Regions from separate parts of the Pseudomonas sp. 86_A genome, predicted to be linked through region 2. Evidence: predicted binding sites of a transcription regulator. Region 2 holds the regulator's gene; each other region holds the start of a gene.

Region 1 (7,648 bases), on a different contig from region 2:
ACCGCCAACAGGCTCACGGCCAGACGAATCACCTCGGCAAACGCCGGGTTGTCGTGGTCGAGGAACAACCCGACCAGTTGATTCGGCAACAGCCAGAACACCATGGCGAAGCCCAGCATCACCACCGCGCCGAAGACGATCCCGACCCGCCCGGACATCCGCGCATCGCCCAGTTGCCCGGCGCCGTAGTGCTGGCCGACGCGCATGGTGATGGCGTAGGACATGCCCGCCGGCACCATGAACGCCACGGAAACGATCTGCAGGGCGATCTGATGGGCGCCCAGCTGCGTGCTGCCCATGGTGCCCATGCACAGCGCGGCGAAGGCGAACAGACCGACTTCCACCGCGTAGGTGCCGCCAATCGGCAGGCCGAGGCGCCACAGCTCCTTGAGGTACTGGCGGTTCGGCCGCGACAGGCCGGCGCGCAACGGGTAAGCGTCGTAGGCCGGGTGCCGGCGGATGTGCCAAGCGAGGGCCAGCGCCATGCAGTTGGCGACAATCGCCGTGACCAGGCCGATGCCCGTCAGCCCCAGTTTCGGCAGGCCGAACATGCCGGTGATCAACGCATAGTTGAGCAGGAAGTTGGCCACGGTGCCGCCCAGGCTGATGACCATCACCGGGGTCGCCCGGCCAATCGCACTGGTGAAGCCGCGCAGGGCCATGAAGCTCAGGTAGCCGGGCAGGGCAAAGGGCAGGGCGATCAAAAATTGTTCAGCGGCGTTGACGTTGGTTTCGGTCTGGCCGAACAGCAGCAACACCGGTTTCAGATTCCACAGCAGCAGCCCGGCGCCCAGCGCCATCAGCCACGCCAGCCACAATCCGGCCTGGGTCAGGCGCGCGGCGCCGATGATGTCGCCGGCGCCCTGCCGGATCGCCACCAGGGTGCCCACCGCTGCGATCACACCGATGCAGAAGATCGACACGAACGAGTAACTCGCCGCTCCCAGTCCGCCGCCGGCCAGGGCTTCGGGACTCAGGCGCGCCATCATCAGGGTGTCGGTCAGCACCATCAACATGTGCGCCAACTGTGAAGCAATCAACGGCCCCGCCAGCCGCAGGATGGCCCAGAGTTCGGTACGCACAGGATGCTGCATGGTCATCACCACTCATGAAAGAGGGAACAGGGAGCCATCGATTCTCGGCGCTTAAGCGCTTTCGCACAAAGGGATAAAAAGGATGGGTGGCATGATTAAAACTCATCCAGATCAGATTCTGCTAAGTTGGCCGTAACCCGCTATAGGAGCTTTCCGAATGTCCCGTCGTCTTCCTCCCTTGTATGCCCTGCGCGCATTCGAAGCGGCGGCGCGGCACAGCTCGTTCACCCGCGCAGCCGAGGAGCTGTCGATCACCCAGAGTGCGGTGAGTCGGCACATTCGTACGCTTGAAGAGCATTTCGCCTGCAAGCTGTTTCACCGCAGCGGCCGTAACCTGCAACTCACCGAATCGGCGCGGATGCTGCTGCCGGGGATTCGCGACGGCTTCGCCGCCCTTGAACGCGCCTGCAACACCTTGCGCGCCGAGGACGACATCCTGCGCATGAAAGCCCCCTCGACCCTGACCATGCGTTGGTTGCTGGCGCGGCTCAGTCGCTTTCGTCATCTGCAGCCGGGCAATGAGGTGCAGCTGACCAGCGCGTGGATGGACGTGGACTCGGTGGATTTCAACGACGAGCCTTTCGACTGCGCGGTGTTGCTCAGTGACGGACACTTCCCGCCGGACTGGGAGGCCAGCCTGTTGTTTCCCGAAGAGCTGATTCCGGTCGGTGCGCCGAATTTGCTCAATGATCAACCCTGGGATCTGGCGCGGCTGGCCTCCACCGAATTGCTGCACCCGACCCCGGATCGACGTGACTGGCGCAGTTGGCTGGAGCACATGGGATTGTCTGATCAGATTTCGCTCAAGGGCGGACAGGTGTTCGATACCCTGGAGCTGGGGATGATCGCGGCGGCGCGGGGTTACGGTGTGTCCATGGGCGATCTGTTGATGGTGGCCGAGGATGTGGCGCAAGGTCGCTTGAGTCTGCCGTGGCCGACCGCCGTCGCCAGCGGACTGAATTACTACCTGGTCTGGCCGAAAACCCGCCCGGGAGGTGAACGTTTGCGCCGCCTCAGCGACTTCCTGCAAGGCGAAGTGCGGGCCATGGCGCTTCCGGCGGTGACGCGCTTGAGCTGAAACGTTCGAGCCGCCACAATGCCGGCCTTGTGCCATAACCCTGCTATTCGCTCAAGTATTCGGTTCTACCGCCGAATACGTGCATGTGGAACCGTCGTGCCGGTCTCCACGATTACACCCCACTATTAGAATTTTCCGAGCAAGTGCTGCGATCAAGGAGGATCCGGTGGCTCGGCCAGGAGCTGTCCATGTCTCAACCTCGTGCCCGGATCGCCTCGCAGCTGGGCCTCGCGCTCGCTGTGATACTGGCGATTGTCATCAGTGGCAGTACGGTGTTCGCCCTGCGTTCGCTGGATACCGCCAACCTCGCCACCCGTGAAGAGCACCTCGCCAGTGAGGCGCGGCTGCTGGCCGACCAGTTGAGCACCTTCCACGGCACGCTGCGCGAAAGTACCCAGCGCCTGAGCGGGCTGTTCGAGAAGCGCTTCAGCGCGGGTTTGAGCATTCACCCGGATGAGCCGGTGACGGTTGCCGGCACCCAGACCCCGGGCCTGCACCTGGGCGGCGAAGTGCTGAACAACAACTTCAAGGAAGTCGACGAGTTCAAGCAGATGACGGCCGGCGTCGCCACGCTGTTCGTGCGCAGCGGCGAAGACTTCGTGCGGGTCAGCACGTCGTTGACCAAACAGGACGGTACGCGCGCCATCGGCACCTTGCTCGATCATGCGCACCCGGCTTATGCGAAGTTGATGGCGGGGCAGGGCTATGTCGGCCGTGCCTTGCTGTTCGATCGCTCCTACATGACCCAATACACCCCGGTGCGCGATGGCAGCGGCAAGGTGATTGCGGTGCTGTTCGTCGGCTTCGATTACACCGACGCGCAGAACGCCCAGTTCGATAACCTCAAGCGCTTCCGCATCGGCCATAGCGGCTCGCTGGCGCTGCTGGATGAACAAAGCAAATGGCTGGTGGCCCCGGCGGGCGTGCAGGCCCTGGAACAAGCGGTGCCGGTGATCAAGGACCTGGCGAAAACCCCGGGCAAGGGTCAGTTCTGGAGCGACACGGGCGAAGATTTCTACAGCATCGCCGTGCCGTTCGAAGGCGGGCCGTGGTCGGTGGTGGCGAGCATGCCGAAAGCGGAAATCCGCGCCGTGACCTGGAGTGTCGGCATTCAACTGGCCATCGGCAGTCTGCTGGCGATGTTGATCGCGGTCGGCTCGGCGATGTGGCTGTTGCGCAGCAAGTTGCAACCGCTGGGCGACCTGGTGCGTCAGGCCGAAGCCTTGGGCGCCGGTGATCTGAGCGTGCGCCTGAATGTGTCGAGCCACGATGAAATCGGTCAGCTGTCCCGCGCGTTCAACCAGATGAGCCAGGCGCTGTCGACCATGGTCGAGCATATCCGCCGCTCCTCGGAAGAGGTCAACAGCCGGGCCCAGGCGCTGTCCGGTTTGTCCGGTGGTGCTTATGAAGGCATGGAGCAGCAGTCGGGTGAAATCACCAGCATGGCCGGCGCCGTGGAAGAGTTCAGCGCCACCTCGCTGAACATCGCCGACAACATGGGCAACACCCAGCGTCTGGCCCAGGAAAACGCGCAACAGACCCAGATCGGGCGCACTTCGATGGAAGAGGCTTCTTCCTCGCTGGAGCAAATCGCTGGTGCACTGAACACCACCGCGACCGTGATCAACACCCTCGGTCAGCGCTCCCAGGAAATCGGCGGCATCGTCAGCGTGATCACCTCGATTGCCGAGCAGACCAACCTGCTGGCGCTCAACGCTGCGATTGAAGCCGCGCGCGCCGGTGAACAGGGCCGTGGCTTTGCTGTGGTGGCAGACGAAGTGCGCAACCTCGCTTCGCGCACCCGTCAGGCGACTGACGAAATCTCCGGGATGATCCACAGCATCCAGCAGGAAACCGGCAACGCCATCAGCACCATGGAGCAGGGCAACCTGCTGATGCAGGAAGGCCTGTCGCGCAACGCCAATGTCGCATCGGCGCTGGCGCGGATTGATGAACAGAGCCGTTCGGCAGGGCAACAGTTTGCGGCGATCACCACCGCGACGCAGGAGCAGAGCAGCACGGCGACATTGCTCAGTAGCAATCTGCAGAGCATTGCGCTGGCCAACAGTGAGCAGCGTGAGGTGGTGTCGAACCTGGCGGTGACGGCCAAGGAGCTGGAGAAACTGGCAGCGGATCTGCGTTCCGAGGTTGATCGGTTTCGTTGATGCGCGGCTGACATAGCTATCGCGAGCAGGCTCACTCCTACAGGTATATCGGTAGGTCACAATGTGTGTGATCACTGAAGATCCGTGTAGGAGTGAGCCTGCTCGCGATAGCATCACTGCCAATCTAGGGTCAAACACTCGAATTCTTGCTCTTTCAAACTTGCTGAAACGTTTCCGCAGCGCTATAAAAATGGCACAACTCCAATAAAGGCTGCTGCCATGACTCCGCTCAAACTCGCCGTCGCCCTCGGCGCACTCTCTGCTGCTTCCCACGCCATGGCCTGGGACTATGTCCTTCTCGATACCAACAAACCCGCGCAAAACTGGAGCATCTCCAGTGAGCAACTGGGGGTGAAAACCGACAAACCTTTCTCCGTCAGCCTGCGCACCTTGCATGGTGGGCGGCAGGAAGGGGTCAGCATCGTCGATATCGATAACGGCACGATGAAACTCTCGGTAGTGCCGACCCGAGGCATGAACGTCTTGCAGGCGTCGGTCGGCAACGTGCGTATGGGTTGGGATTCGCCAGTCAAGGAAGTGGTCAACCCAGCCTTCATCGAACTCAACGGACGCGGTGGCTTGGGTTGGCTGGAAGGTTTCAACGAGCTGGTGACCCGTTGTGGTTACGAATGGGTCGGCCATCCCGGCATGGACAATGGTGAGTTGCTGACCCTGCACGGGCGCGCCGCCAATATCCCGGCCAGCAGCGTAACCCTGCACATTGACGAGAAGCCGCCGTACGCCATCAGCCTGCGCGGCGAGTTGAAAGAGCAGGCCTTCAAGAAGGTCGACTTCTCGGTGGTCACTGAGCTGGTCACCGAGCCGGGTAGTGCGCGTTTCGCCCTCAACGACACGCTGACCAACAACGGCGATTATCCGAAGGAATACCAGGCGCTGTATCACAGCAACTTCAGTACGCCGTTCCTTGAACAGGGCGCCCGGTTCGCCGCGCCGGTTAAGCAGGTCTCGCCCTTCAACGACAAGGCCAAAGCCGAGTTGGCCGATTGGCAGACCTATCGCGCCCCGACCAAGGACTACGACGAAACCGTCTACAACGTCGTGCCTTATGCGGACGCCAAGGGCGAAACCCTGGCCGTGTTGCATAACAAGGCTGGCAGCCTCGGCGTCTCTGTTGGCTTCAATACGCAGCAGCTGCCGGTTTTTTCCCTGTGGAAAAACACCGATACCCAAGGGCAGGGCTATGTCACGGGCCTTGAGCCGGGCACCAGTTTTTCCTACAACCGCCGCTATCAGCGTCCGTTGAATCTGGTCCCGACCATTGCGCCAAAGGCCAGTCAACAGTTCCAGATCAGCTACAGCCTGCTGGCGGACAAAGGCGCTGTGGATAACGCCTTGAAGCGCGTGACCGAGATTCAGGCCGGGCGTGAAACCGAAGTGCGGCAGGCGCCGTTGGTGGATCTGACCGAGCATTAAGGTGTCGCCGGCCGGTATTGCAGTGCTTCGGCCAAGTGCTCACGGCTGATTGCGTCGACTTGCTCAAGGTCTGCCAGAGTTCTCGCAACCTTGAGCAAGCGATGCGCCGAACGCAGCGACAAGGTCAGCCGTTCACACGCCGATTCCAGCCATTTTTCATCGGCTGTGGATAACTTGCAGTGCCGCTTCAGCCCCGGCAGATCGAGAAACGCATTGGCACAACGCTGACGCTTTTGCTGGCGCTCTCGGGCTTCGGCCACCACCGCAGCTGCACTGGCGCTGTCCTCTCCCGGCTTCACCGTCGGATTCAGCGCCGTCGCCTCCCGCGCTACCGTCAGGTGCAGATCGATCCGATCCAGCAATGGCCCCGACAGTTTGTTGCGATAGCGCTGGACCATGTCCGGCGTGCAGGAGCACTTGCCGCTTGGCTCGCCGAGATATCCACAGGGACACGGATTCATCGCCGCCACCAACTGGAAGCGCGCCGGAAAGCGCACGCGATCCTTGGCTCGGGCGATCACGATATGCCCGGACTCCAGCGGCTCGCGCAGCACCTCCAGCACCTTGCGATCAAACTCCGGCAGTTCATCGAGAAACAGCACGCCGTGATGGGCCAGGGTGATTTCGCCGGGTTGCGGTTTCGAACTGCCACCGACCAGTGCCGGGCCTGATGCCGAGTGGTGTGGCTGGCGAAAAGGACGTTGCGGCCAATGGGTCAACGGCACGCCGCTGGCGACCGATTGAATCGCCGCCACTTCCAGTGCTTCGCATTCAGACAGCGGCGGCAGCAGCCCCGGCAAGCGACTCGCCAGCAAGGTTTTGCCCGTCCCCGGTGGCCCGCTGAACAACAGGTTGTGTGCGCCCGCCGCCGCGATCAGCAGCGCACGTTTGGCTGCCATTTGCCCCTGCACTTCGTTGAGATCGGGATAGGGTCTGGCGGCATGAATCAAGCCGTCCGATACATAAGGCTCCACGGGCGTGTGCCCGTTGAAATGTGCCACCGCTTCCAGCAGATGATCCACCGCAAACACCTTCAACCCCGAAGCCAGGCAGGCCTCCTCGGCATTCGCCCGCGGCACCACCAGCGCCCGCCCCGCCTTGCGCGCCGCCAGTGCCGCCGGCAACACTCCGCGCACCGCTCGTACGGCGCCGGACAACGCCAACTCACCGAGGCATTCCACCTCATCCAGCGTCAGACACGGCACCTGCACACTCGCCGACAGAATCCCCAAGGCAATCGCCAGATCAAATCGTCCGCCATCCTTGGGCAGGTCCGCCGGCGCCAGATTCAAAGTGATCCGCCGCGCCGGAAACTGCAGCCCGGAATTGATGATCGCGCTGCGCACCCGATCCTTGCTCTCCTTCACTGCCGCCTCGGGCAAGCCGACCATGGTCAGCGACGGCAGGCCGTTGGCCAGATGGACTTCGACGGTGACAGCGGGGGCTTCCACGCCAATCTGGGCGCGGCTGTGGACGATGGAGAGGGACATGGTCGTTCCTTGAGCTGAATCGGGGGGCCGCTTCCTGCGGGTTTTTTAAGGGTAGTTGAGCCGGGTTTCAGTGCTGGAATAGAGGTTTACAAGACGTATCAAAACGCAATGGCGCGGCACTGCTTCCCTGAAGTGGAGCGTTGACTCTCGACCGGCATTGACGGATCATCCCGTCCGAGGACTGCAACTGCGCATTCGTCGGGACTGGGCACCAGCAAAAGCTCCCCCGCATTTTTGGCAGCAGAGAAAGCTGGTTTCTCTGAAGTAGTGACGACGGGCGAGCCTGTCGGATTCTGAACCCAAGGCTGTAAAGCCAGGAGCTAAAGAATCGCTGCGACTACTCCTCAAAAAATACTTAAAAGGCGTCCATTGGACGCCTTTTTTATT
Region 2 (7,648 bases):
TGTCGAACACGTTTTCGGCGATGTGACAGCACTCCACCAGCTCGTTGAGCTGAAGGAAGCCGGCGCCCCCTTTTACAGTGTGGAAACCGCGAAAAATTGCGTTGAGCAGATCTGCGTCATCCGGGCGGCTTTCCAGCTCGACCAGTTGTTCGGACAGTTGCTCAAGAATCTCGCCGGCCTCAACCAGGAAATCCTGAAGGATCTCTTCATCGGCGCCGAAGCTCATTAATGGGGTGCTCCTACAGGTCTAAAAACCCAAAAAACCTAAAATTCCAAAACTCTAGAATCCGAGGCTGGATAACAAATCGTCCACATCGTCCTGACCGGACACAACGTCTTCTCGTTTATCGGCATGAATCTGCGGACCTTCACCCTGCGAGAGATGTTTTTGTGGATCTTTTTCTGCAAGCATCGCGGCGCGGTCATGTTCGATGCCCGCAAAGCGGTCGACCTGACTGGCCATGAGCACGAGTTTGAGCAAATTGCTTTCGACTTCGGTGACCAGTTGGGTCACACGCTTGATCACCTGACCGGTCAGGTCCTGGTAATCCTGAGCCAGCAGGATGTCGTTGAGGTTGCTCGACACCGCACGGTTGTCCGTGCTGCTGCGCGACAGAAAACCGTCGACCCGGCGCGCCAGTTCGCGGAACTCTTCAGCCCCGACCTCACGGCGCATGAAACGGCCCCAATCGGTGCTCAGGGCCTGGGCTTCTTCAGCCAGGCCATTGACCACCGGGGTAGCGCTTTCCACCAGATCCATGGTGCGGTTGGCCGCGGCTTCGGTCAGCTTGACCACATAGCCCAGGCGTTCGGTGGCGTCGGTGATTTGCGACACTTCCTCGGCCTGCGGCATGTGCGGATCGATCTGGAAGTTGACGATCGCACTGTGCAGTTCGCGTGTGAGCTTGCCCACTTCCTGATACAGGCCGCGGTCACGGGTCTGATTGAGCTCATGGATCAGTTGCACAGCGTCGCCGAACCTGCCTTTTTCAAGGCTCTCGACCAGTTCGACCGCGTGTTTTTTCAGGGTCGATTCGAAATCGCCCTGTGAAGATTCTTTATGCTCCATAGCTCCCCCGCGCGTTCATCAGCCGATGCGTTCGAAAATCTTCTCGATTTTTTCTTTCAGCGCCTGAGCCGTGAAAGGTTTGACCACGTAGCCGTTTACACCGGCCTGGGCCGCTTCGATGATCTGCTCGCGCTTGGCTTCTGCCGTCACCATCAGCACCGGCAGGTGCTTGAGTTTTTCATCGGCACGCACGTGGCGCAGCAGGTCGATACCGGTCATGCCCGGCATGTTCCAGTCCGTTACCAGAAAGTCGATGCTTCCGCTGTTGAGCACCGGAATGGCAGTGGTGCCATCGTCGGCCTCGACGGTGTTGGTGAACCCCAGATCACGCAGCAGGTTCTTGATGATCCGCCGCATCGTTGAGAAGTCATCAACGATGAGGATTTTCATGTTCTTGTCCAATTCGACCTCCAAGCAGTCTTAAACGCGCCCAGCACCTGGACGCGCCATTTCAATCAATCCGGCAAAGCACTCGATGACTGTCTGGAGCACAACAGAGCAAGACCGGTGCCGTTCATCACCGCACCAGCCTCGTTCGCAGTGTCCCCACACTGCCTTCAGCGCGCTCGCCACTCCCCCAAACGCCCCCGCAAGCGGGCCGCGCACTGGCTGTGTAACTGGCTGACCCGCGATTCACTGACGCCAAGGACTTCACCGATTTCCTTGAGGTTCAGCTCTTCGTCGTAGTACAGCGCCAACACCAGTCGCTCACGCTCCGGCAAATTGGCAATCGCGTCCGCCAGCGCTGCCTGGAAGCGTTCATCTTCCAGATCGCGTGACGGCTCAAGATGAGCACTGGCGCCATCCTCGTGCAGCCCTTCGTGTTCGCCGTCCTGCAACAGGTCGTCGAAACTGAACAGCCGGCTGCCCAGCGTGTCATTCAAAATCCCGTAGTAATCGTCGAGACTCAATTGGAGTTCGGCCGCAACTTCGTGATCTTTAGCATCACGGCCGGTTTTAGCTTCAATTGAGCGAATTGCGTCGCTGACCATACGGGTGTTGCGGTGAACCGAGCGTGGTGCCCAATCCCCTTTGCGCACTTCGTCGAGCATCGCGCCGCGGATTCGAATGCCCGCGTACGTTTCGAAACTGGCGCCCTTGCTGGCGTCATATTTGGTCGAAACTTCAAGCAGACCGATCATCCCGGCCTGAATCAGATCCTCGACCTGCACACTCGCCGGCAAGCGCGCCAGCAAGTGATAGGCAATGCGCTTGACCAGTGGCGCGTAACGCTCGATCAACTCGTACTGCGCGTCACGTGCCGACTTCTTGTAGTAGTTCATACCGCTCGCGGTCATAACACAGGCCCTGCTGTTTGCTGCACGAGGCGCTCGACGAAAAACTCCAGGTGACCGCGCGGGTTGGCAGGCAGCGGCCAGGTATCGACCTTCTGCGCGATCGCCTTGAACGCCAGCGCGCACTTGGAACGCGGGAAGGCTTCATAGACCGCTCGCTGCTTCTGCACTGCCTTGCGCACGCTTTCGTCGTACGGCACCGCGCCGACGTATTGTAAGGCGACGTCGAGGAAACGATCCGTGACCTTGGTCAACTTGGCGAACAGGTTGCGCCCTTCCTGCGGGCTCTGCGCCATGTTGGCGAGGACGCGGAAGCGGTTCATGCCATAGTCGCGGTTGAGCAGTTTGATCAGCGCGTAGGCGTCGGTGATCGAGGTCGGCTCGTCGCAGACCACCAGCAACACTTCCTGCGCTGCGCGAACGAAACTGACTACCGAGTCACCAATACCCGCAGCGGTATCAATCACCAGCACATCGAGGTTGTCGCCGATGTCGCTGAAGGCCTGAATCAGACCGGCGTGTTGCGCCGGGCTCAGATGAACCATGCTTTGCGTGCCGGACGCGGCCGGCACGATGCGGATCCCGCCGGGACCCTGCAACAGCACGTCGCGCAGCTCGCAGCGGCCTTCGATCACGTCGGCCAGTGTACGTTTGGGGGTCAGTCCCAGCAGAACGTCAACGTTCGCCAGCCCCAGGTCGGCGTCCAGCAGCATGACCCGACGGCCAAGCTCTGCCAGCGCCAGAGACAAGTTCACTGACACGTTAGTCTTGCCGACGCCACCTTTGCCGCCGGTCACCGCGATCACCTGTACGGGATGCATGCTGCCCATGTTATTTCTTTACCTTGTCTTGCATAGACGGAGGCCACATTACTGGCTGCGCGTTCTCAACCGGAACAATGCATGGCAGACCATCGATGTAGGTACAAAAACTGTTCATTACCTCAGCCAACCTGCTTGGTCGGGCTGTGGTAGATATCAGCGAACATGTCAGCCATGGCTTCTTCGCTGGGTTCTTCCTGCATTTGCACGCTGACGGCGCGGCTGACCAGTTGATGACGCCGCGGCAGATGCAGATCATCCGGAATCCGTGGGCCATCGGTCAGGTACGCGACCGGCAATTCATGACTGATCGCCAGGCTCAACACTTCGCCAAGGCTGGCCGTCTCATCCAGTTTAGTCAGGATGCAGCCGGCAAGCCCGCAACGCTTATAACTGTGATAAGCGGCGGTTAGAACCTGTTTCTGGCTGGTGGTTGCCAGAACCAGATAATTTTTTGAACGGATGCCACGCCCGGCCAGGCTTTCCAGCTGCATGCGCAGTGCCGGATCGCTGGCCTGCAGGCCGGCGGTATCGATCAGCACCACGCGTTTGCGCAGCAACGGATCCAGCGCCTGCACCAGCGACTGGCCCGGATCAACGTGGGTCACCGGCACATTGAGAATCCGCCCCAGGGTCTTGAGTTGTTCCTGCGCGCCGATGCGGAAGCTGTCCATGCTGACCAGCGCGACATTCTGCGCGCCGTACTTGAGCACGTAGCGCGCGGCGAGCTTGGCCAGGGTGGTGGTCTTGCCCATGCCGGCCGGGCCGACCATGGCAATGATACCGCCCTCTTCCAGCGGCTCGACTTCCGGTACGGAAATCATCCGCGCCAGGTGCGCGAGCAGCATGCGCCAGGCCTGACGCGGTTCTTCGATGTCAGTGATCATCGCCAGCAGGTCGCGCGACAACGGGCCGGACAGGCCGATACGTTGCAGACGGCGATACAGGTTGGCTTGCGCCGGACGACTGCCCTGCAGTTGATTCCAGGCCAGGGTGCCGAGTTGCACTTCCATCAGCTCGCGCAGGCTGTTGAGTTCGAAACGCATCGAGTCCAGTGCACGCGGATCGACACCGCCGGACGCCTGTGCAGGTGCCGGGGCCGGACGCGCCGGGGCGGCGTAAGTCGGTTCGCTCAGCGGCTCGGCAGCGGTCAGCGGCAGGCCGGCCGTCAACGGCAGCCCGGCGAAGATCTGGCGATTGCTATTGCCATCGGCTTCGCCACGCAGGCTCAGCTCGGCCTGGGCGGTGACGATGCGCGACTGGGTCTTGCGCAGCTCATCTTCGAGTTCCATGTTCGGTACCCGTGGCGCCAGCGCCGACAATTTGTAATCCAGTGCCGCCGTCAACTCGACACCGCCGGCAATGCGGCGGTTGCCAATGATGGCGGCATCAGCGCCCAGCTCATCACGAACCAGCTTCATGGCCTGACGCATATCGGCGGCAAAGAAACGCTTAACTTGCATAAACCACTACCTCAGCCGTTGGGCCCTACTGTCGCAACGATGGTCACTTGCTTGTTGTCCGGTATTTCCTGGTAGGCCAGCACGTGCAGCCCTGGGACGGCGAGGCGGCCAAAGCGCGAGAGCATCGCGCGGATCGGGCCTGCTACCAACAGGATCACCGGCTGACCTTGCATTTCCTGACGCTGCGCCGCTTCGATGAGCGAACGCTGCAGCTTCTCGGCCATGCTTGGCTCCAGCAGAACGCCCTCTTCCGAGCCTTGTCCTGCCTTCTGCAGACTATTGAGCAATATTTGTTCCAACCTTGGTTCCAAGGTGATCACAGGCAGCTCGGAGTCAGTGCCTACAATGCTTTGGACGATGGCGCGGGATACGCCGACGCGTACGGCGGCCACCAACGCGGCGGTATCTTGACTCTTGGCGGCGTTGTTGGCGATCGCTTCGGCAATGCTGCGGATATCGCGCACCGGCACGTGTTCGGCCAGCAGCGCCTGCAGCACTTTGAGCAACTGCGACAGCGAGACCACACCCGGCACCAGCTCTTCAGCCAGTTTCGGCGAGCTTTTGGCCAACAATTGCATGAGTTGCTGCACTTCTTCGTGGCCGATCAGCTCACTGGAGTGCTTGTACAGAATCTGGTTCAAGTGGGTCGCGACCACGGTACTGGCGTCGACCACGGTGTAACCGAGCGACTGCGCCTGCGCACGCTGGCTGACTTCGATCCACACCGCTTCCAGACCGAAAGCCGGATCTTTGGCGGTAATGCCGTTGAGCGAGCCGTAGACCTGTCCCGGGTTGATCGCCAGTTCGCGGTCCGGGTAGATCTCGGCTTCGGCGAGGATCACGCCCATCAGGGTCAGGCGATAGGCGCTCGGCGCCAGATCGAGGTTGTCGCGGATGTGCACGGTCGGCATCAGAAAGCCCAGATCCTGCGAAAGCTTCTTGCGCACGCCCTTGATCCGCGCCAGCAATTGCCCACCCTGATTGCGATCCACCAGCGGGATCAGGCGATAGCCGACCTCGAGGCCAATCATGTCGATCGGGGTCACGTCATCCCAGCCCAGCTCCTTGGTTTCCATGGCGCGGGCCGGCGACGGCAGCAGTTCCTGCTGACGCTGAACTTCTTGCAGCGCCTGGACCTTGGCGACGTTCTGCTTTTTCCAGAACAGGTAAGCGCCACCGGCCGCCAGCGCAGCCATGCTCAGGAACGAGAAGTGCGGCATGCCCGGCACCAGGCCCATGACCGCCATCAGACCGGCCGCCACCGCCAAGGCTTTGGGCGAAGCGAACATCTGCCGATTGATCTGTTTGCCCATGTCTTCCGAACCGGAAGCACGGGTCACCATGATCGCGGCCGCTGTCGATAACAACAGTGATGGCAATTGCGCCACCAAACCGTCACCGATGGTCAGCAAGGCGTACACCTTGCCAGCGTCGGCGAACGACATGTTGTGCTGGAAGATACCGACGGCCATGCCGCCGATGAGGTTGATGAACAGAATCAGCAGGCCAGCGATGGCGTCACCACGGACGAACTTGCTGGCACCATCCATCGAACCGTAGAACTCGGCTTCCTGGGCCACTTCCTGGCGGCGCAGCTTCGCCTGGTTCTGGTCGATCAGGCCGGCGTTGAGGTCGGCGTCGATCGCCATTTGTTTGCCGGGCATCGCATCGAGGGTGAAACGCGCGCTCACCTCGGAAATCCGCCCGGCACCCTTGGTCACCACGACGAAGTTGATGATCATCAGAATCGCGAAGACCACGATACCGACCACGTAGTTACCGCCGATCACCACCTCACCAAAGGCCTGGATCACCTTACCGGCGGCGGCGTGGCCGTCCTGACCGTGGAGCATCACCACCCGCGTCGAGGCCACGTTCAACGCCAGCCGCAGCAGCGTCGCCACCAGCAGAATGGTCGGGAACACCGCAAAATCCAGCGGTCGCAGCGCGTACACGCAGACCAGCAGCACGACAATCGACAGGGCGATGTTGAAGGTGAAGAACACGTCCAGCAGGAACGGCGGCACTGGCAGCATCATCATCGCCAGCATGACCAGCAGCAACAACGGCACGCCCAGATTGCCTCGACTGAGGTCGGCAATGTTCGAGCGTGCGCTGTTGATTAACTGAGAGCGATCCACCGGTTTTCCCCGTTCCTTTAAAGCAAACTTTTGACGCCCAAAGCAGGCGCACGGCGGCTACTGCAAGAAGCCTTCCAACTTTTGCCGGGGAATGAAATAGAGAGGAAGGTGAACGCGACCAATGTAGGCCTTCGCCTGCTCGCGATGAGGATTTTCCAGTCAATACAATCAAACCACACAGACCGCTATCGCGAGCAGGCGAAGGCCTACAGGGAAATGCATTGCAAATGTCAGATTGAAATGCAATCCAAATGTGGGTGCGAGCCCGCTCGCGAAGGGGCCAGTGCAGTCAGCGCAAATCGTCTTTTAAACTCCGGCGTTTAAAAGACACCTTCAGACACGCCTCCAAGGCTACACATCCTTGCGCCATTGCCTACAGCTACGCCAGAATCCGCCGGCTTGTGCGCCTTGGGGGCGGGCTCTACTGTGGATAGGTCGCTGACGAATCAGCGATCGGGTCTCGCAGCCCGTCGATCTCTGGACGCACAACACCCGCTTTTTTATGGCGGCTGTACGTGGGAGACCTTCGGGTCTGCCGGTTCTAGAGTCCCGGTCTGCGACCCGCGTATAGCTGCCACCTCCTTTTCGTATCGCAGCGAAAGGTCGCGGGCCCATCGACTCTAGGAGCTTCACATGATCAAACCAACGCCAAACCCGCCCGAAACCGACCCCACCTCCCCCTACGAATCCCTCGATTCGAAAAAGCTCCACGATGCCGCCGACCGTGCGCTCGACCACTACCTCTGCACGCCCGGCTCCACTCCACCGCCGCGTAGAACCCGCAGGATGTACGCCGTTACCGCCGACTTCAAAAACGAGGAGTTGCTGGCCAACGCCTGCGAAACACTGGCTTCAGCCA
Region 3 (7,648 bases), on a different contig from region 2:
TACATGGTGCTCAAGAAACGCCTTGGCCTCCTCGGGGGTCAGATCTTTGCCAGGCAAATCAGCACCCGCTGCTTTCAACAGATCCCAGCACCAACCATGAAAGTTGCGCACCGACACTTTGTTGCTTAACCCGTGAGCGGTCAGTACTTGCTTTAACCGTCCAGCCAGGGATTTGTTGTAGCACAGGACCAAAACAGGTTTGTTCGACGTTTGCGCCAGGTATACGCAACGATATCCCAGGATCATCGTCTTGCCGCTACCTGCGACGCCGTGAATGACCCGGTGACCTTCACCCATGGAACGAGCCAGTTGCTCCTGCTGCAAGTCCATGACCTTGATGAAGCTTGGTACCGGTGCGTCATGCGCACTGAACAGTCCGAACTGGCCGGGTGAGACATTCACCCGTACTTCCGGAAACAGGTGATAGCGCACGCGATCAATTTGAGCAGCGGTAAGATGGCAAGGAAACCGCTGGACAAACATGTCAGTCAGACGCTTTTCAAACTCTTGGTTATCCACCGTTTCAGTCATTTCGTCCCGGCAGATGACCCGATCAGCGCTCATTACTTGCGCCAGCCCCTCACTTTGAAATTGCTTTCGGGTGATCTCGGGCAACACCACGCCCCAACTGTAGGGCATCAATAAATTGCCCTGGCGGATAGATCCGGGCGGTTGTTTCAAGGCAGGGTCTTTCTGAAGCAGATTCACGGCCTCAAAGATATTGATGCGCGCCTGCTCGAGCGGGTTGGCAACACTTTTCAGCTCATCTTCGACAAGTATGCTGGCCTGGGTCACGCTCATGCTTTTGATGATATCGATCTTCCAGTCCTTGACCTCCAGCACCAGGATTCCCTTCTTCGGGTGCATGATGACAAAGTCAGGTCGTCGGGCCTTGAGACCGATGGGTACATCGAACCAGGAGAGCCAATCGTCCGTAAGTTTTTTCTCCAGACGTTCTGCCAAACGCCGCTCACCCGGAGTATCAAACTGGCAAGCGGATCGAGAAGGAAAGAGTAAAGCCATATCGTGTGCCTAATCCCTGGAACAAGAACGATGCGATCAAAGTGAACGCAAGCGAGGGCCCATAACGATCCGAGAAGGGCCCGATAACTTTCATTTTGTGAGTGTGAAGCTCAGCTTTTTAGCAGCAGCACGTGTTGCCGCCTATTCCGCCCCGGCTACCCTGCGTGGAAGGCGTTACGCACACTCCGACGGGCCTGAATAGTGCTTTACTCAATGCCAGGGGGGCGATGGCACTCGAATGCTACCTGACGCAATATCAATTTGCCACCCGATGAACGCTGGCCTTTCCCGGGTCTTTTCAGGCTTCAGGGAATGGCCGGGACAACGTTGCAAAGCCAAAAAAAGGCCCCCATGACCACCCTCCAAGACCGCATGAAGCAAGGCAAGGACGCCCGCAAGCAATGCTCGCGCAGCGCCCACGCCACCACCGGCAAAATGAGCCGCGATCCGATCCCGCTGATCAAGGCCTCGAGTCAGGGCCGCGTCGCCTCACTGGTGGAGTTGCGTTACGGGCGGATGCTGGTCTCGCCCTTCACGTTCTTTCGCGGCAATGCGTTGTTGCAGGCCCATGATCTGTCGGGTACCGAGAACATGGGGCTGGTCGGGCCGATCTGCGGGGATGCGCACTTGATGAATTTCGGCGGGTTTGCCACGCCGGAGCGCAACCTGCTGTTCAGCGTCAACGATTTCGACGAGGCGCATCCAGGCCCGTGGGAGTGGGATGTGAAGCGGCTGGCGGCGAGTTTCGTGGTGGCGGCTCGGGATTTGCGTCATGGCGAATCGGTTGAGGAAGACGTGTGTCGGCAGATGGTCGGCGCCTATCAGGCGACGATGCTGGAGTGTGCCGAACAGAGTGCGCTGGAAACCTGGTACGACTCGATCAAGTACGAAGACCTGCTCGATCAGGCACGCAAGAGTGCGCTGGACCATGTGCAGCGGGCCGTCGACAAAGCCGAGCGGCGTACCCACGCCGAGTTGCTGCCGAAGATCAGCGAGCGCGACGCCCACGGACGGCTGGTCATTCGTGATGATTTGCCGGAGATCTTCCACCTGCACAAGAACACCACGCTGCTCGACGCCGATGATGACTGGTTGCGGCTGGCGGACTGGCGACCGTTGTTCGACACGTTCATGCGGGATTATCGATCCACCCTGCAGGCTGACCGGCGGGAACTGCTCTCGCGGTTCAAGGTGCAGGATCTGGCGTTCAAAGTGGTCGGTGTGGGCAGCGTCGGCACGCGCTGTCTGGTGGCGCTGCTGACCGATGATCAGGAGTTTCCGTTGTTTCTGCAGTTCAAGGAGGCGCGGCGTTCGGTGCTCGCCGATTACGTGAAAGGCAAGTCCCGGACGCGCCATGAAGGTCAACGGGTGGTCGAGGGCCAACGGCTGATGCAGTCGGCCAGCGATCTGTTCCTCGGCTGGACCACCGGTCCCAACGGGCGCTATTTCTATGTCCGGCAATTGCGCGACATGAAGATCTCCGCCGAACTGGAAAACTTCGACGCCGAAACCTTCGCTGCCTATGCCCGGGTCTGCGGTCGCGCCCTGGCCCGAGCCCACGCCAAAGCCTCAGGCAACGCGGCGGTCATCAGCGGCTACCTCGGCAAGGGCGATGCCTTGGCTGACGCTTTATTCAAATACGCCCGCCGTTACACCGCGCAGAACGAGCGCGACTTCGAACGCTTTCAGGACGCTTGTCGCAAGGGTCGACTGAAAGCTCGTTCGGAAGCCGATTTCGCCGCGGATCATCTGCCCTGAAGCGTTGCAGAGCGGTCGCTGCCGAGATGAATTTTTCTTCACTGCCCCCGTTCGATCAACACGGTACAGTCCGCTCGCTCATTCAAGAAACTACGGTTCGCCCGCGCTCTCCCGCGGGCTTTTTTTTGCCTGGCGTTTGGTGCCGAAGCGTTGCGCGCGGTTTGTTTTTTTCCGCCCCGTGATCAATTCTGTCCCTCGACCCTGCCAACCGGAGCGCCCGATGTCACTGCTGAGTCTGCCCTGCCAACGCCTGACGCTCGCCATCCTGGCCCCGGACCAGGCCGAACTGGAAAGTGATTTCTACCACCGCAACCAACGCCACCTCGCGCCGTGGTCGCCGATTCGCACCACCGAGTACTTTTCCACTGCACAGATTCGCCGACGCCTGGAGATTCAGGCCAGCGCCTACGAGGCCGGGCTGGCGATGCATTTCGCCCTGCTGACGCCGGATGGTCAGCAGATGATCGGCGCGTGTAACTTCAGCGGGATCATCCGCGGCGCGTTTCAGGCGTGTTATCTGGGGTATCACATCGACCACGCTCATCAGGGCCAGGGCTTGATGCAGGAAGGCCTGGTGGCCGGCATCGGCTATATGTTCGACACGCAGAACCTGCACCGGATCATGGCCAACTACATGCCCGGCAACGAGCGCAGTGCGCGGCTGCTGGAGCGCCTGGGTTTCGAGCGCGAAGGCTACGCCAAAGCTTACCTGAACATCGCCGGGCGCTGGCAGGACCATGTGCTGACGGCGCTGGTCAATCCATTGTTCGAGACGCCGGAGAAGCGCTGGTCGCGCCAACTGGCGTGAGTTTCACAATTTGTTAAGCATTGGCGAAGTATGCTCAAGGCTCCTGCCCTCTCCGGTTGCCTGAAATCCATGCCGCGTGCCGCCACTTCGCTGTTTCTACTCGCCGCCCTGCTGTTTTTTTTCGCCTTGGGTAACCACCAGTTGCAAGGCTCCACCGAGGCCCGGGTCGCCGGGATCGCCATGGAGATGCACCTGGACGATGACTGGGTGACGCCGCGCCTGTTTGGCGAGCCGTTTCTGGAAAAACCGCCGCTGAGCCTGTGGCTGGACGCCGGCGCCATGCGCGTGTTCGGTGTTTCACCGTGGGCGGTGCGGCTGGCGTCGGCGGTGGCCGGGCTGCTCAGCGTGATGTTGCTGTACGGCATGCTGCGTCGCTTCGGGCGCCCGAAAGCCGTCGCGTGGACGGCGGGGATTCTGCTGGCGACCATGGCCAGTTACTGGAGCAACGTGCGCGGGGTCGGCGAGGATGCGCTGCTGGCGCTCGGCGTGACCACCGCGTTGCTGGCGTTCTTTCAGGCGCAACGCGCGCCGAACGCCGGCAACTCGCTGCTGTTTATCGTCGGGATCGCCATCGCCACCTTGAGCAAGGGCGTGCTCGGGCTGGCAATGCCCGGGGTGGTGATTTTTGCCTACCTGTTGGCGGACAACCTGATCGACAAACGCCTGAAGATCGGCGCCTGGCTGCGTCCCGGCCTGCTCACGGCGTTGGGCCTGATTCCGTTGCTGATCTGGCTCGCCGTGCTCTATCAACGCGGTGGTTCGCACGCCGTCGCGGAAGTGCTGCTGACCAACAGCGTCGGCCGTTTCAGCGGTTCGTTCGTCGAGGCCGGGCATTATGAGCCGTTCTATTACTACCTGGCCAAACTGCCGGAAGCGTTCCTGCCGTGGAACATCCTCGTGTACCTGGGGCTGTGGCATTTCCGCAAGGAGTTGAAGGCCAACCGTTACCTGCTGTTTTTCAGCCTGTGGATCGTGGCGCAGTTCATCATGCTGACCCTGGCTTCCAGCAAGCGCACGGTGTACCTGATGTCGATGACCCCGGCCGCCGCCGTGATCGCCGCCGAGTACGCACGCGTGTTGTTCGAGCGCTTGCAGGCGCGTGAAACTGCCGACCGCTTCATCGGAAAAATCGCCCGTCATCGTCAGGCGCTTGCCGCTGGTTTGCTCACGGTGGTGATCGCCAGCTACCTCGGCGCCGCCCAGTGGGCCTTGCCCAATGCCGACAAGGAGCTGTCGTTCCTGCCGCTGACCGAACACATTCAGACCCTGCAAGCCAACGGCCAACAGGTCGCGCTGTTCCAGGCCAATGAGCGGGTTGGCGGCGCCAGCGTGTTCTACACCCAGCGTGTGCTCAAAGGGCTGGACACCGATGCGCAACTGCACGACTTCCTCAGCGCCTCGCCGGCGAACGTCGCGGTGATCTCGGCAGACAGCGAACCCGCCGCACCGCTGAAAGTGCTCAAGACCATGATGGTCGGGCGGCAGGCGTACTATTTCGTCAGCTACTGACGGCCGTCGCGCCAGCCCAAACAAAACCCGCCGGAACTGGCGGGTTTTGTTTGGGCTGACGCTTTGCAAACGTCAACTCATCGAGTGGTCAATGAGTGCCAGTCGGAGGCTTCGATGAAGCCCAGCATGCGCGGGGCCGCCTTGTTCGCGGCGGAGACGAACAGCGAGGAGCCGTAACCAGGGTCGGAAACCGGTACATCCAGGTCCTTTTCCAGCTCTGCCATGCATTCGCTGTGAGTCACCAGGATCAGATTGCGGCCCGGGAGCTTATGCGCCAGCGCTTCCTGCAAAATGCGGCCCTTGCAGCTGATCAGCCAGTCTTCGCCGCTGGCCGCGCGGTTGAACATGTAGCCGGCCGTCTGCACGGTGCGCAGCATCGGGCTGTTATAGATTTCGGCGTTATTCAGGCCCAGGTGCTCGAATTGCGCACCGACACTGACCGCGACACCGCGCGAGCGGTCAGTGATGCCATCATCGCCGCTCAGGCACGGCGCCGGGGAGTGATCGCAGCGCTCGACGTGACGCACCAGCACGATCATGTCGCCCTTGGCCCACCCGGCCGCCAGCGCGCGGGCGCCGGACACGTTGCCATGCGCCAGGTCCGGCACTGCCGCCGGGGCCAGCAGCCACAGGGTCAGCGGAATCACCAGCAGCAAGGCGCCCAGGACGACCCAGGTATTGCGATAGCGGGCCAATCCGCTCAGGGAGATCGAGCGTTTGACGCCGAACAGACTCAGTCTCAATTCCACATCGGGCCGCCTCGTCGGCATGCATCACAGTCAATTCGATGCGGCGAGGCTAGAGAAGCAGGCGTAAGCAGCGAGTGAAACGCATGTGAAAAAAGTCTTGGGACGCCTTTGTTACAAATTCCGTAGGACAAAATCCTTTCAGCTCTCGTGTTTGCGGCCGATACAAACCTGCTAACACCCTTGCTGGCTCAAAAAAACAACAATCTTCCAGCCTGACCGACGATCAAGTAGCTCTACGTTCCTGGAGGAATTGTGATGAATAGCTGGTTCGGCAACATCAGCGTGAACATGAAATTGGGCCTGGGCTTCGGCCTGGTCCTGGCCCTGACCTGCGTACTGGCCCTGACCGGCTGGACCAGCCTCGGCGGTCTGATCGACCGCAGCAACTGGATGAGCGACATCACCCAGCTCAACGCCGGCCTGACCAAGCTGCGCGTGGTGCGCCTGCAATACATGCTGACCAACGGCGACGAAACCGCCGCGCAGAATGTGCAGACCACCCTCGAAAGCTTTGCCGCGCAACAGCAGGCGCTGATCAACAAGTTCAAGAGCCCGGAAAACGTCAAACTGCTCAAGGAGCAGGCGGCGACCATCGCTGAATACCAGACCTCGCTGAACAAGATGCGCAACGCCTACCGCAACGGTAACAGCGCGCGCGACGTGATGGGCACCAACGCCGATACCGCGTACGGCCTGATCGAAGCGATCAGCAAACGCGTGCAGCAGATGGACATGAGCGAGCAGCGCTTCGAGCAGTTCCAGGCGATCACCGAAGCCAAGGAAGCGTTCATCCTCGCCCGCTACGAAGTGCGCGGCTACACCGCCACCACCAACGCTGAAACCGAGCAGAAAGCCGTTCGTCAGCTGGACGTGGCGATTGCCAGCCTCAAGCAACTGAACGTGCATTTCGCCGCGAGCCAACAGGACGCCCTGCGTCAGCTGGAAACCGCCCTGACCAACTACCGCAGCGCGTTGCAGGCGTACAAGAACGCCAACAGCGACGCCGTGCAGGCGCGTAAAGAGATGACCGATCAAGGCACCGCGATCGTCAACACCAGCGAGCAGCTGTACCAGATCCAGCTTGACCGTCGCGACATCGAAAGCGCCCAGGCCCGTACCTTCCAGCTGATCAGCACCCTGCTGGCGCTGTTGGTGGGCGTGATTGCTGCGGTGATCATCACCCGTCAGATCACCCGTCCGCTGCAGGAAACCCTGGCCGTGGTCGAACGCATCGCCAGCGGCGACCTGACCCAGAACGTCACCGTCACCCGCCGCGACGAACTCGGCGTGCTGCAACAAGGCATCGCGCGCATGGGCGTGACCCTGCGCGACTTGATCAGCGGCATCCGCGACGGCGTCACCCAGATCGCCAGCGCCGCCGAAGAACTCTCGGCCGTGACCGAACAGACCAGCGCCGGTGTGAACAGCCAGAAGGTCGAGACCGATCAGGTCGCCACCGCCATGCACGAGATGACCGCCACTGTGCAGGAAGTCGCGCGCAACGCCGAGGAAGCCTCGCAAGCCGCTGCCGCCGCTGACGGCGAAGCCCGTGAAGGCGACAAAGTGGTCAACGAAGCCATCGCGCAGATCGAGCGTCTGGCCAGCGAAGTGGTGCGTTCCACCGAAGCCATGAGCGTGCTGCAACAGGAAAGCGACAAGATCGGCAGCGTCATGGACGTGATCAAGGCCGTCGCCGAACAGACCAACCTGCTGGCACTCAACGCAGCCATTGAAGCGGCGCGCGCCGGTGAGGCCGGTCGTGGGTTCGCCGTGGTTGCCGACGAAGTCCGTGGCCTGGCCC

What was found. The regulator FliA, encoded in region 2, starts transcription of late flagellar genes. The targets are predictions, from matches to a motif close to CTAAAGTTTNNNNNNNNNNNGCCGNTAA.
Region 1: a site for FliA is predicted at 2,223-2,250, ahead of J5M57_RS17495 (methyl-accepting chemotaxis protein). Genes of this name have one in related genera too.
Region 3: a site for FliA is predicted at 5,984-6,011, ahead of J5M57_RS05365 (methyl-accepting chemotaxis protein). Genes of this name have one in related genera too.

Annotation. Positions count from the first base shown of each region.
Region 1 is NZ_JAFGYS010000011.1:437-8,084, forward strand. It holds gene J5M57_RS17485 (NorM family multidrug efflux MATE transporter) at 1-1,094, opposite strand, end outside; gene J5M57_RS17490 (LysR substrate-binding domain-containing protein) at 1,252-2,172, shown strand; gene J5M57_RS17495 (methyl-accepting chemotaxis protein) at 2,361-4,337, shown strand; gene J5M57_RS17500 (aldose 1-epimerase family protein) at 4,557-5,771, shown strand; gene J5M57_RS17505 (YifB family Mg chelatase-like AAA ATPase) at 5,768-7,261, opposite strand; gene J5M57_RS17510 (hypothetical protein) at 7,644-7,648, opposite strand, start outside.
Region 2 is NZ_JAFGYS010000003.1:118,014-125,661, forward strand. It holds gene J5M57_RS06125 (chemotaxis protein CheA) at 1-226, opposite strand, end outside; gene J5M57_RS06130 (protein phosphatase CheZ) at 281-1,069, opposite strand; gene J5M57_RS06135 (chemotaxis response regulator CheY) at 1,088-1,459, opposite strand; gene fliA (RNA polymerase sigma factor FliA) at 1,627-2,367, opposite strand; gene fleN (flagellar synthesis regulator FleN) at 2,364-3,194, opposite strand; gene flhF (flagellar biosynthesis protein FlhF) at 3,308-4,648, opposite strand; gene flhA (flagellar biosynthesis protein FlhA) at 4,660-6,789, opposite strand; gene J5M57_RS06160 (hypothetical protein) at 7,423-7,648, shown strand, end outside.
Region 3 is NZ_JAFGYS010000002.1:435,942-443,589, forward strand. It holds gene J5M57_RS05340 (3'-5' exonuclease) at 1-1,023, opposite strand, end outside; gene J5M57_RS05345 (DUF2252 domain-containing protein) at 1,375-2,781, shown strand; gene rimJ (ribosomal protein S5-alanine N-acetyltransferase) at 3,002-3,589, shown strand; gene J5M57_RS05355 (glycosyltransferase family 39 protein) at 3,620-5,098, shown strand; gene J5M57_RS05360 (histidine phosphatase family protein) at 5,176-5,847, opposite strand; gene J5M57_RS05365 (methyl-accepting chemotaxis protein) at 6,103-7,648, shown strand, end outside.